Regions from separate parts of the Streptomyces sp. NPDC029041 genome, predicted to be linked through region 2. Evidence: riboswitches for the same ligand, from Rfam matches in the RefSeq annotation. Region 2 holds a riboswitch; the other holds the start of a gene.
What was found. Region 2 has a riboswitch for thiamine pyrophosphate ahead of thiO (glycine oxidase ThiO). Riboswitches for the same ligand answer to the same signal wherever they lie in the genome.

Region 1 (5,424 bases), on a different contig from region 2:
GCACCGGGGCCTGCCTCCCGCAGCGTGGCGACGACCTGCTTCCCCGCCTCCGCCAGCCAGGCGTCCAGCACGACGGCATCCCCCCGCGCCTCGGGCCCGGCGAGACCCGGTACCCGCTCCTCGGGCACCTCCTCACCGGCTCGGGTCCGCACGATGAACTCCACCCAGCGCAGGGCACCGCCCAGGTGCCGTACGAGGTCCTCCAGTGACCAGTCCGGGCAGGTCGGCACCGTGCCGGACAGGTCGGCACCGGAAGTGACCACAGATCTCAACAGACGTACCTGATAGGCGATTTCATCGCAGTAGCGGTCGTGTGTGAGTGGCGTCATGCCCGCACCCTAGGGCGGGGACGATCAGTCGAGCACCACGATTTCCGCCGCGTCGAATGCCACGCCGACCTCGTCCCCCACCCCGGGTGCCGCCCGCAGCGCGCACGCCGCCTCCAGGCGCGGAGCGTCCTGGGGCTGGAGGTGGAGGGCGACGTGGGTGCCCTTGAAGGTGCGCGCGGTCACCGTGCAGCGCAGGCCCGTGTCGGCGGCCACCAGGCGCACCCCGGCGGGCCGCACCAGCAGGGTACGGGTGCCCTGCGGGGCGCCCTCCGGTACCGGCACCTTGCCCCAGGGCGTGTCCGCCGCCTCCGTCCCGACGGTCGCCTCGGCCACGTTCTCGAAGCCGAGGAAGCGGGCCACGAAGGCGTCGGCGGGTCGCTGCCACACCTCCAGGGGGGTACCGGACTGGGTGATCCGCCCGTCCCGCATCACCACGACCCGGTCGGCCAGCGCGAAGGCCTCCCCCTGGTCGTGCGTCACGGCGAGCACGGTCGTGCCCAACCGGCCGAACAGTTCCTTCAGTTCGACCACCAGCCGTTCCCGCAGCGACCGGTCGAGCTGCCCCAGCGGCTCATCCAGCATCAGCAGCCGCGGGTTCGGCGCGAGGGCCCGGGCCAGTGCCACCCGCTGCTGCTCCCCGCCGGACAGCGCGGCGACGGCCCGGCGGCCCGCACCCGGCAGGCCCACGAGGTCCAGCAATTCCTGGACCCGCTCTGCCCTTTGCCGCTTCGGCTCGCCGCGCATCCGCAACCCGAACGCCACGTTGCCTGCCACGTCCCGCTGCGGGAAGAGCTGGTGGTCCTGGAACATCAGCCCGACCCCGCGCCGGTGCGCGGGCACGCCTGCCTGGTCACGCCCGTCGAGCACGATCCGGCCGGCGTCGAGCGGCTGCAGCCCGGCCACCGCCCGCAGCAGGGTCGACTTGCCGCTGCCGCTCGGCCCGAGCACACACACGATCTCGTGCTCGGCGAGCTCCAGATCGACGGCGTCCAGCACCGTAGTCCCGCCGAAACGGACCGTCGCGCCTTCCAGGCTCAACAGCATCTAGAACTCCCCCGTCCGGTCCGTCCGCAGCCTCTCCAGCACCAGCAGGGCCACCGCGCACACCACCATCAGCATCGTCGAAAGGGCCATGGCCTGGCCGTAGTTGAGGTCTCCGGGCCGCCCGAGCAGCCGGGCCACGGCCACCGGCAGCGTCGGCCGGTCGGGGCGCGCGATGAACACCGTCGCGCCGAACTCCCCGAGCGACACGGCGAAGGCGAACCCGGCCGCGATCAGCAGCGCCCGCCGCACCATCGGCAGGTCCACCTCCCGCCACACCCGCCAGGGCGAGGCCCCGAGCACCGAGGCCGCCTCCCGCAGCCGCACGTCCACCGCCCGCAGCACGGGCAGCATGGTCCGCACCACGAACGGCACCCCGACCAGCGCCTGCGCGAGCGGCACCAGGATCCAGGAGGCCCTGAGGTCCAGCGGCGGCTCGTCGAGGGAGATCAGGAACCCGAAGCCGACGGTCACCGCGGACACCCCGAGCGGCAGCATCAGCAGCGCGTCGAAGCCGCGCACGAACCGTCCGGCGTCCCGGCGGGTGAGCGCGGCCGCGGCGAGCCCGCCGATCAGCACGGCGATGAGCGTGGCGGCGACGGCGTACGACAGGGAGTTGCCGATCGCCTCGATGGGCGCGACCAGGAACACTCCCCCGTCCTCGCGGGTCAGCGCCCGGTAGTAGCCGAGGTCCGGCGCGCCCAGGGACCGCTGCACCAGCACGGCGAGCGGCAGCACGAGCAGCACGGCGACGGTGACGAGCACCCCGCCGAGCAGTGCCCACTGCCCCGCTCCCCGTGGCCTGCGCCCGGTCACGGACGCGTCCACCAGCCGCAGCGCGGTCTCCCGCCGCCGCACGGTCCAGGCGTGCAGGGCGAGGATCGCGCCCACCGCGACGAACTGGACGAGAGTCAGCACGGCCGCCGTGGACAGGTCGAAGATCTCCGAGGTCTGCCGGTAGATCTCCACCTCCAGGGTGGAGAAGGTGGGCCCGCCGAGGATCTGCACGACGCCGAAGGAGGTGAAGGTGAACAGGAAGACCATCAGCGCGGCGGCGGCCACGGCCGGGGCGAGCGCGGGCAGGGTGACCTGCCGCCAGGCCCGCAGCGGGGACGCCCCGAGCATGCGCGCGGCCTCCTCCTGCCGCGGGTCGAGCTGCGCCCAGAGCCCGCCGACGGTCCGGACGACGACCGCGTAGTTGAAGAAGACGTGCGCGAGCAGGATCGCCCACACGGTGGTGTCCAGCCGTACGCCCCACAGCTCGTCGAGCAGCCCGCCCCGCCCGACGAGCGCCAGGAACGCCGTGCCGACGACGACCGTCGGCAGCACGAACGGGACGGTCACGACCGCCCGCAGGACCTGCTTGCCGGGGAAGTCCAAGCGGGCGAAGACGTACGCACCGGGGAGGGCGACGAGCAGCGTGAGCGCGGTGGAGACCAGCGCCTGCCAGGTGGTGAACCACAGGACGTGCCGGACGTCGGACTGCGCCAGCACCTCCCCGATCCGCCCGAGGTGCCAGGTCCCGTCCGCCTTGAGACCGCGCGCGACGATCGCGGCGACGGGGTAGGCGAAGAAGACGGCGAAGAACGCGACGGGCACGGTGAGCAGACCGAGCCGCGCCGCGCTTCCGCGCCTCCTGCGGGCTACTTCAGAACGAGTGAAATCCACGACTTGACCCACTGGTCACGGTGGTCGGCGATCTTCGCCGGGGCCATGGTCTCCGGGTCCTTCGCCTGCGGCCCGTACTTCGCGAACTCCGGCGGCACCTGGGCGCCCTCGCGCACCGGGTAGACGAACATGTTGAGCGGCATGTCGTCCTGGAACCTCTTGCTGATGAGGAAGTCGAGGAGGGCCTTGCCGCCCTTGGTGTTCTCGGCGTTGCTGAGCAGCCCCGCGTACTCGACCTGCCGGAAGCAGGTGCCCTCGGCGACCCCGGTCGGGGCGGCCGTCGGCTTCGGGTCGGCGTACAGCACCTCGGCGGGCGGCGAGGAGGCGTACGACACGACGAGCGGCCGGTCGCCCTTGGCCTTCTTGCCGCTGCTGGAGCCGGAGAACTCCTCGTTGTAGGCCTGCTCCCAGCCGTCGACGACCTTCACGCCGTTGGCCTTGAGCTTCATCCAGTAGCCCTCCCACCCGTCGTCGCCGTACTCCGCGACCGTGCCGAGCAGGAAGCCCAGGCCGGGCGAGGACGAGGAGGCGTTCTCGGTGACGAGCAGGTCCTTGTACGCGGGCTTGACCAGGTCGTGGAGAGTCCGCGGAGGCGCCAGCTTGCGGTCGGCGAAGTACTTCTTGTCGTAGTTGACGCAGATGTCGCCGGTGTCGATGGGGGTGACCCGGTGCTTGTCCTGGTCGACGCGGTACTCGGGCAGGATCAGGTCGGATCCCTTCGCCTCGTACGACTGGAAGAGGCCGTTGTCGAGGGCGCGGGACAGCAGCGTGTTGTCGACGCCGAAGAAGACGTCGCCTTGCGGGTTGTCCTTGGTGAGGATGGCCTTGTTCACGGCCTGCCCGGCGTCGCCGTCCTTGAGGACCTGGACCTTGTACCCGGACTGCTTCTCGAAGGCCGCGATGACGTCCTTGGACGCGGCCCACGAGTCGTGGCTGACGAGCGTCACGGTCTTGGAGTCGCCGGACTCCTGGCCGCCGCCGGACGACCCGCAGGCGGCGAGCGTGCCGGCCATGCCGAGCCCGACGACCGCCGCCGTCAGCCGCTTGATGTTGTTACGCACTGGATTCCTCCTGGAGTGACCAGGAGAAGACGCGGCCCCGCCCGGGACTTCCGGGGTCCCGGGCAGGGCGCAACAGCTCGAGTGATGACCGATCTCCCTACCCAGAATGACCTGGGCCAGGTTCGGAGGGTCTGCGGCCGTGTGCCGCACTCTCAGCGCTGTGGCGCTCCCCTGTCGGAATATGCAGATGTTCTTACGGCGGTCAGACTACCGTTCGGTGGCGGCGAGCTGACCACACGCCCCGTCGATCTCCTGGCCACGGGTGTCCCGGATCGTCACCGGCACACCATGGGCGGCGATCGCCTCCACGAACGCCTTCTCGTCCTCGGGTCGCGAGGCGGTCCACTTGGAGCCGGGCGTCGGGTTCAGCGGGATCAGGTTCACGTGCACGGGCTTGCCCTTGAGCAGCCGTCCGAGCCGGTCACCGCGCCAGGCCTGGTCGTTGATGTCCCGGATCAGCGCGTACTCGATGGACAGCCGGCGCCCCGACTTGGCGCTGTACTCGAAGCCGGCGTCCAGCACCTCGCGCACCTTCCACCGGGTGTTCACCGGCACGAGGGTGTCGCGCAGCTCGTCGTCGGGCGCGTGCAGCGAGATGGCGAGACGGCACTTGAAGCCCTCGTCGGCGAACCGGTGGATGGCCGGGACGAGGCCGACGGTGGAGACGGTGATGCCACGCTGTGAGAGACCCAGGCCGTCGGGCTCGGGGTCGGTGAGCCGCCGGATGGACCCGATGACCCGGTTGTAGTTCGCGAGCGGCTCGCCCATGCCCATGAACACGATGTTGCTGAGCCGGGCCGGGCCCCCGGGAACCTCCCCGTCCCTGAGCGCCCGCATGCCGTCGACGATCTGATGCACGATCTCGGCGGTGGACAGATTCCGGTCCAGGCCCGCCTGCCCGGTCGCACAGAACGGGCAGTTCATTCCGCAGCCGGCCTGCGAGCTGATGCACATGGTCACCCGGTCCGGGTAGCGCATCAGCACGGACTCGACGAGCGTCCCGTCGAACAGCCGCCACAGGGTCTTGCGGGTGGTGCCCTGGTCGGTCGACAGATGCCGCACGACGGTCATCAGCTCGGGCAGCAGCGCTTCCTGCAGCCGCCCCCGGGAGCCGGCCGGGATGTCGGTCCACTGCTCCGGATCATGCGCGTACCGCGCGAAGTAGTGCTGCGAGAGCTGCTTGGCACGAAACGGCTTCTCCCCGACCGCGGCGACGGCCTCCTTGCGCTCGGCAGGAGTGAGATCGGCGAGATGCCTCGGCGGCTTCTTGGCTCCGCGGGGGGCGACGAATGTGAGTTCTCCGGGTGCAGGCATAACCCTCCCAG
Region 2 (5,424 bases):
ACGGCGGGGGAGTCCCCGTCGTGCGGCTTGTCGCCGGTCAGCATCTCGTACAGCATCACGCCGCACGCGTACACGTCGACACGGGGATCGGCCGTGCCGTCCTCTATCTGCTCCGGGGCGAGGTACGAGACCGTGCCGAGCACGGTGCCGGTGGTGTTCGTCACCGTGTCCACGGCCCGGACCAGGCCGAAGTCGGCGACCTTGACCCGGCCGTCGTCCCCTATCAGCACGTTCTCGGGCTTCATGTCGCGGTGCACGAACCCCGCGCGGTGCGCCGCGCCCAGGGCGGCCAGCACCGGCTCCAGGATGTCCAGGGCGGCACGCGGCTGCAGCGCCCCGCGCTCGCGCAGCACGTCCCGCAGGGTGCAGCCCGCGACGTACTCCATCGCCAGGTACACGTACGAGCCGTCGGTGCCCTGGTCGAAGACCTGCACCACGTTGGGATGGGCCAGCCGGGCCACCGACTTCGCCTCGCGGATGAACCGCTCGACGAACGAGGCGTCGACCGCGAGCGAGGGGTGCATCACCTTGAGAGCGAGGACCCGGTCGAGCCGGGTGTCCACGGCCCGGTAGACCGTGGCCATCCCGCCGACCGCGATCCGCGCGTCGATGCGGTACCGGCCGTCGAGCACCTGCCCGACCAAGGGGTCCTGAAGGGTCGTGTCCACGCAGGCGAGTGTACGAGCCATGACCGACAGCCCCGTCCCCGTGGCTGTTTCCGGGGCGGGACTGCAGCCGACCTGTGACGTCTGTCCGCCCCCAGCACAAGCGCGGGTCACTGAAAAGCAGGCCGCTCCGGATCGAGCACAGCCATACCCTCACCCGGCGAAGACGCCTGCGCGAAGTGCCGCCGCGGGATGCGCCCAGCTCGATACGCCAACCGCCCGGCTTCCACCCCGCTCCTCATGGCGGAAGCCATCAGCACGGGTTCCTGCGCCCGCGTCACGGCCGAGGCGAGCATCACGCCCGCACACCCCAGCTCCATCGCCAGCGCCGCGTCCGACGCCGTCCCCGCGCCCGCGTCCAGGATCACCGGCACGCGGGCCCGCTCGACGATCAGCTGGAAGTTGTGCGGGTTGCGGATGCCGAGCCCGGAGCCGATCGGCGAGCCGAGCGGCATGATCGCCGCGCAGCCCACGTCCTCCAGCTTCCGCGCGAGCACCGGATCGTCGTTGGTGTACGGCAGGACCGTGAAGCCGTCGTCGACCAGGGTCTCGGCCGCCTCCAGGGTCTCGATCGGGTCCGGCAGCAGCGTGCGCTCGTCGGCGATGACCTCCAGCTTGACCAGGTCCGTGCCGAGGGCCTCGCGCGCCAGGCGGGCGGTGAGGACGGCCTCCCCCGCGGTGAAGCAGCCCGCCGTGTTCGGCAGCACCCGGATGCCGAGTCTGTCCAGGACGGACAGCACCGAGCCGTGCACCGAGGCGTTCACCCGGCGCATGGCGACCGTCGTCAGCTCCGTCCCGGACGCGGCCAGCGACCGCTCCAGCACGTCGAGGCTGGGCGCGCCGCCCGTGCCCATGATCAGACGGGACGTGAACGACGTACCACCGAGGACGAACGGATCGTCGGCCATGGTCAGCCTCCCTGGACGGCGGTGAGGACTTCCACACGGTCCCCCTCGGACAGGGGGGTGGAGGGCCACTGGGTGCGCGGGACGACGGTTTCGTTGAGGGCGGCGGCCACGCCCGAGGGCGAGGCCGTGAGCGACCTCACGACGGTGTCCAGAGCCGTGCCGGGCCCGACGTCCCGGGGCTCGCCGTTGACGGAGATGTTCATGCGGGCTGCTCCGTGAGTGCGGTGGCGGGACTGAAGCGTTTCGGGGTGAACGGCCGTGCCTCCTCGGGGAGTTCACCCGTCGCCAGGACCTGGGCCAGGACGTCGCCGGTCACGGGGGTGAGCAGGACGCCGTTGCGGTAGTGCCCGGTGGCCAGCAGCAGCCCCTCCAGACCGGTCGGGCCGAGCAGGGGCGCGTTGTCGGGAGAGCCGGGCCGAAGGCCGGCCCGGGTCTCGGTCAGCGGCAGCTCGGTGATGCCGGGGACCAGTTCGTGCGCGTCCCGCAGCAGCTCGTACACGCCGCCCGCGGTCACGGTGGTGTCCCAGCCCAGCTCCTCGCTGGTGGCCCCGACGACCAGCTCGCCGCTCGCGCGCGGCACCAGGTAGACGTGGCTGCCGCGCACGACCGCGCGCACGGTCCGGCTCAGGAACGGCCCGTGCCGCTGCGGCATGGTCAGCCGCAGGACCTGGCCCTTCACCGGCCGCACGGGAGGCAGCACGTCCTCCGGGACGCCCGCGAGCCGCCCGCTGAGACTCCCCCCGGCGAGCACCACCTGCCCGGCGGCCGCCTCGGTCCCGTCGGCCAGGACGGCACCCGCGGCCCGGTCCCGGACGACGGCGAGCCGCTCTGCCCACGTACGGCGGAAGACCACGCCCGTCCGCTCGCAGGCGGCGACCAGCGCCCCGGCCAGCCGCCGCGGATCGATCTGGTGATCGCCGTCGACTCGCAGCCCCCCGCGCACGCCCGGCGCGAGCATCGGCTCCAGGCGCCGGCACTCGCGCCCCGACAGCCACTGCGACTCCAGCCCCGACTGCTGCTGCAGGGCGTGCAGTTCGCGCAGGTGGGCCCGGTCGTCGGCGTCCAGCGCCACGGCGAGCGTGCCGCAGCGGCGGTAGCCGAGGTCCCGGCCGGTCAGCTCGGTGAGCTCGGCGGCGAAGTCCGGGTAGCGCCGGGCGGAGGCGAGGTTCAGACCGAGCAGGGTCTGCTCGCCGTAGTGCAGTTCCGTGACGGCGGCCAGCATCCCGGCCGCGACCTGAGCGGCCCCGCCGCCCGGCTCGGGGTCCACGACGGCCGTGGCGAACCCCCGTTGCGCGGCCCGCCAGGCCGTGACCAGGCCGATGATCCCGCCCCCGATGACCAGGACGTCTGACGACACGGACGTGGATGTGGACGTAGGCGACATGGGCGTCCAGCCCCTCCCTTCGCCGGCATGACCCGGATCAGGTTCGTACGGTCGGAGGCCGCCAGCCTCCCTCTCAGCCCGGTGCGTCCGGGCTCCCGCGAGTGCTTTACGTTGGCCACCCTAGCCCGACGCCCTGTCCCGCAGTAAGGGAGCCTCAGTCCATGGCCCGATCCCTCGACGGTCTCGTCCTCGCCCCGGTCGCCGACCAGGCCCCGGGGCAGGTGGGCACCCGCACCCGGTTCACGTACCACGAGCGGCAGGGCGAGATCTGGGCCGAGTACACCGGTGGCGACGTCGTACGCGGGCACCTCGTGGGTACCCGGAAAGGTGACCGGCTGGACTTCCGGTACGTCCAGCTCAAGCAGGACGGCACCACGTCCTCCGGGCACTGCGTCTCCTCGGTCGTGGAGCTGCCCGACGGGCGGGTGCGGCTGGAGGAGACCTGGGAGTGGGAGTCCCAGCAGGGTGACGGCACGAGCGTTGTGGAGCAGGTCACGGCGCATGAGCACTGACTGACGAAACGTCAGGTGTCTATGGTGATCAGGTGAGCGAGCAGACGCAGGAACCAGGTTCGTCCGCGCCGCGGCGCGTCGTCGTGGCGGGCGCGGGCATGGCCGGGGTGCAGACCGCCGTAGCGCTGCGCGAGCAGGGCTTCACCGGTGACGTGATCCTCATCGGCGCCGAGCCCCACCAGCCCTACGACCGGCCCCCGTTGTCCAAGGCCGTCCTGCTCGGCAAGTCCGAGGGCTCCGCCTTCGACGTCGACTTCGAGGCCCTCGGCATCGAACTGCGGCTCGGCTGCGAGGTGCTGGGCCTGCGCCCCGCCGACCACGAGCTGGACACCGAGGACGGGCCCGTGCCGTACGACGTCCTGGTCGTCGCGACGGGCGCGGAACCCGTCCGGCTGCCCGGCACCGAGGGCGTGCCGGGCGTGCACCTGCTGCGCACCCTCGACGACGCCGAGCGGCTGCGGCCCGTGCTGGCCCGCCGGCACGACATCGTGGTCGTCGGCGCGGGCTGGATCGGCGCCGAGTTCGCCACCGCCGCGCGCGAGGCGGGCTGCGCGGTGACCGTCGTCGAAGCCGCGGAACGCCCGCTCGCCGGGGCGCTGCCCGCCGAGGTCGCCGCCCCCATGGCCGACTGGTACGCCGACGCGGGCGCCGACCTGCGGACACGCGCGCGCGTGGAGCGCGTCGAACCCGGCGTCGTCGTCCTCGACGACGGCTCGCGGCTGCCCGCGGGCGCGGTCGTCGTCGGCATCGGCGCCCGCCCCGCGACGGCCTGGCTGGCCGGTTCCGGGATCGGGCTGGGCCCGCACGGCGAGATCGTGGCCGACGAGCATCTGCGCACGGGCGAGCCGGATGTGTACGCGGTCGGCGACTGCGCCTCCTTCCCCTCGGGTCGCTACGGCGAGCGCCTGCTGATCCATCACTGGGACAACGCCCTCCAGGGGCCGCGCACGGTCGCCGTGAACATCGTCGGCCGGGCCACGGGGGAGACACCGGCGGTCTACGACCCGGTGCCGTACTTCTGGTCCGAGCAGTTCGGGCGGTTCGTCCAGTACGCCGGGCACCACGCGGCCGCGGACACCACCCTGTGGCGGGGCGAGACTTCCGGCCCGGCCTGGACCGTCTGCTGGCTGCGGGGCGAGCGGCTGGTCGCGCTGCTGGCGGTGGGCAGGCCCCGCGACCTGGCGCAGGGACGCCGCCTGATCGAGTCCGGCACGCCGATGAATCCGGTGCTGCTGGCCGATCCGGCCAGGCCCATGAAAGCGGCGACGGCGTAGGCGCCACCGCCTCGGTGGGGGCCGCCGGGCGGCGCTGACGGGCGCGGCGCGTCCGCCGGGCGGACCGGTCCGGCTTCCGACTGTCAGTGGCAAATGGCAGGCTTGTTTCCGTGACCGAGATTGACGCAAAGATCGATGCTCTCGTCCCCGCCTGGCTCACCCTCCCCGACATCGCCGAACAGCTCGGCGTCGAGGTGACGCGTGTGCGGCAGCTGGTCAAGGACGGCCAGCTCATCGCCGTACGCCGTGGTGAGAACCGCGCGCTGCACGTCCCTGCCGCCTTCATCGACGGGGACAAGGTCGTCAAGGGCCTGTCCGGGACCCTGACGCTCCTGCGGGACGACGGCTTCACGGACGAAGAGATGCTGGAGTGGCTCTTCACCCCGGACCCCAGCCTGCCCGGCACCCCCGCGCAGGCGCTCAGCGAGAATCGCGGCACGGAGGTGAAGCGCCGCGCCCAGGCGCTCGCGGTCTGACCCGGCCGCGACAGGACAACCGTCCGGCACAGTGCGAGCGGAGCCGGACCCGAACAACCGCCCGACGTGAGGGCCGTGACCCGAGGGGTCACGGCCCGGGGCCGGACACGCCCTGTGCTGGGCTGCGAACGTCAGCGTCGGGCCTAGGGGCAGGCGTAAGGTGCCCGAGGCGTCGGTGACGGGGCGGGTACGCCCCGCGCCGCCC

Region 1: linked by a shared signal. The riboswitch ahead of AB0F04_RS26035 (thiamine ABC transporter substrate-binding protein) and the one ahead of thiO (glycine oxidase ThiO) in region 2 are both predicted to bind thiamine pyrophosphate.

Annotation. Positions count from the first base shown of each region.
Region 1 covers NZ_JBEZWO010000010.1:114,551-119,974, forward strand. Annotated here, with positions in the region: gene AB0F04_RS26020 (maleylpyruvate isomerase family mycothiol-dependent enzyme) at 1-329, opposite strand, end outside; gene AB0F04_RS26025 (ABC transporter ATP-binding protein) at 354-1,373, opposite strand; gene AB0F04_RS26030 (iron ABC transporter permease) at 1,374-3,038, opposite strand; gene AB0F04_RS26035 (thiamine ABC transporter substrate-binding protein) at 3,014-4,051, opposite strand; TPP riboswitch at 4,176-4,282, opposite strand; gene rlmN (23S rRNA (adenine(2503)-C(2))-methyltransferase RlmN) at 4,307-5,413, opposite strand.
Region 2 covers NZ_JBEZWO010000003.1:392,436-397,859, reverse strand. Annotated here, with positions in the region: gene pknB (Stk1 family PASTA domain-containing Ser/Thr kinase) at 1-668, opposite strand, end outside; gene AB0F04_RS09050 (thiazole synthase) at 776-1,573, opposite strand; gene thiS (sulfur carrier protein ThiS) at 1,576-1,776, opposite strand; gene thiO (glycine oxidase ThiO) at 1,773-2,957, opposite strand; TPP riboswitch at 2,955-3,066, opposite strand; gene AB0F04_RS09035 (hypothetical protein) at 3,119-3,469, shown strand; gene AB0F04_RS09030 (FAD-dependent oxidoreductase) at 3,502-4,743, shown strand; gene AB0F04_RS09025 (Rv2175c family DNA-binding protein) at 4,854-5,219, shown strand.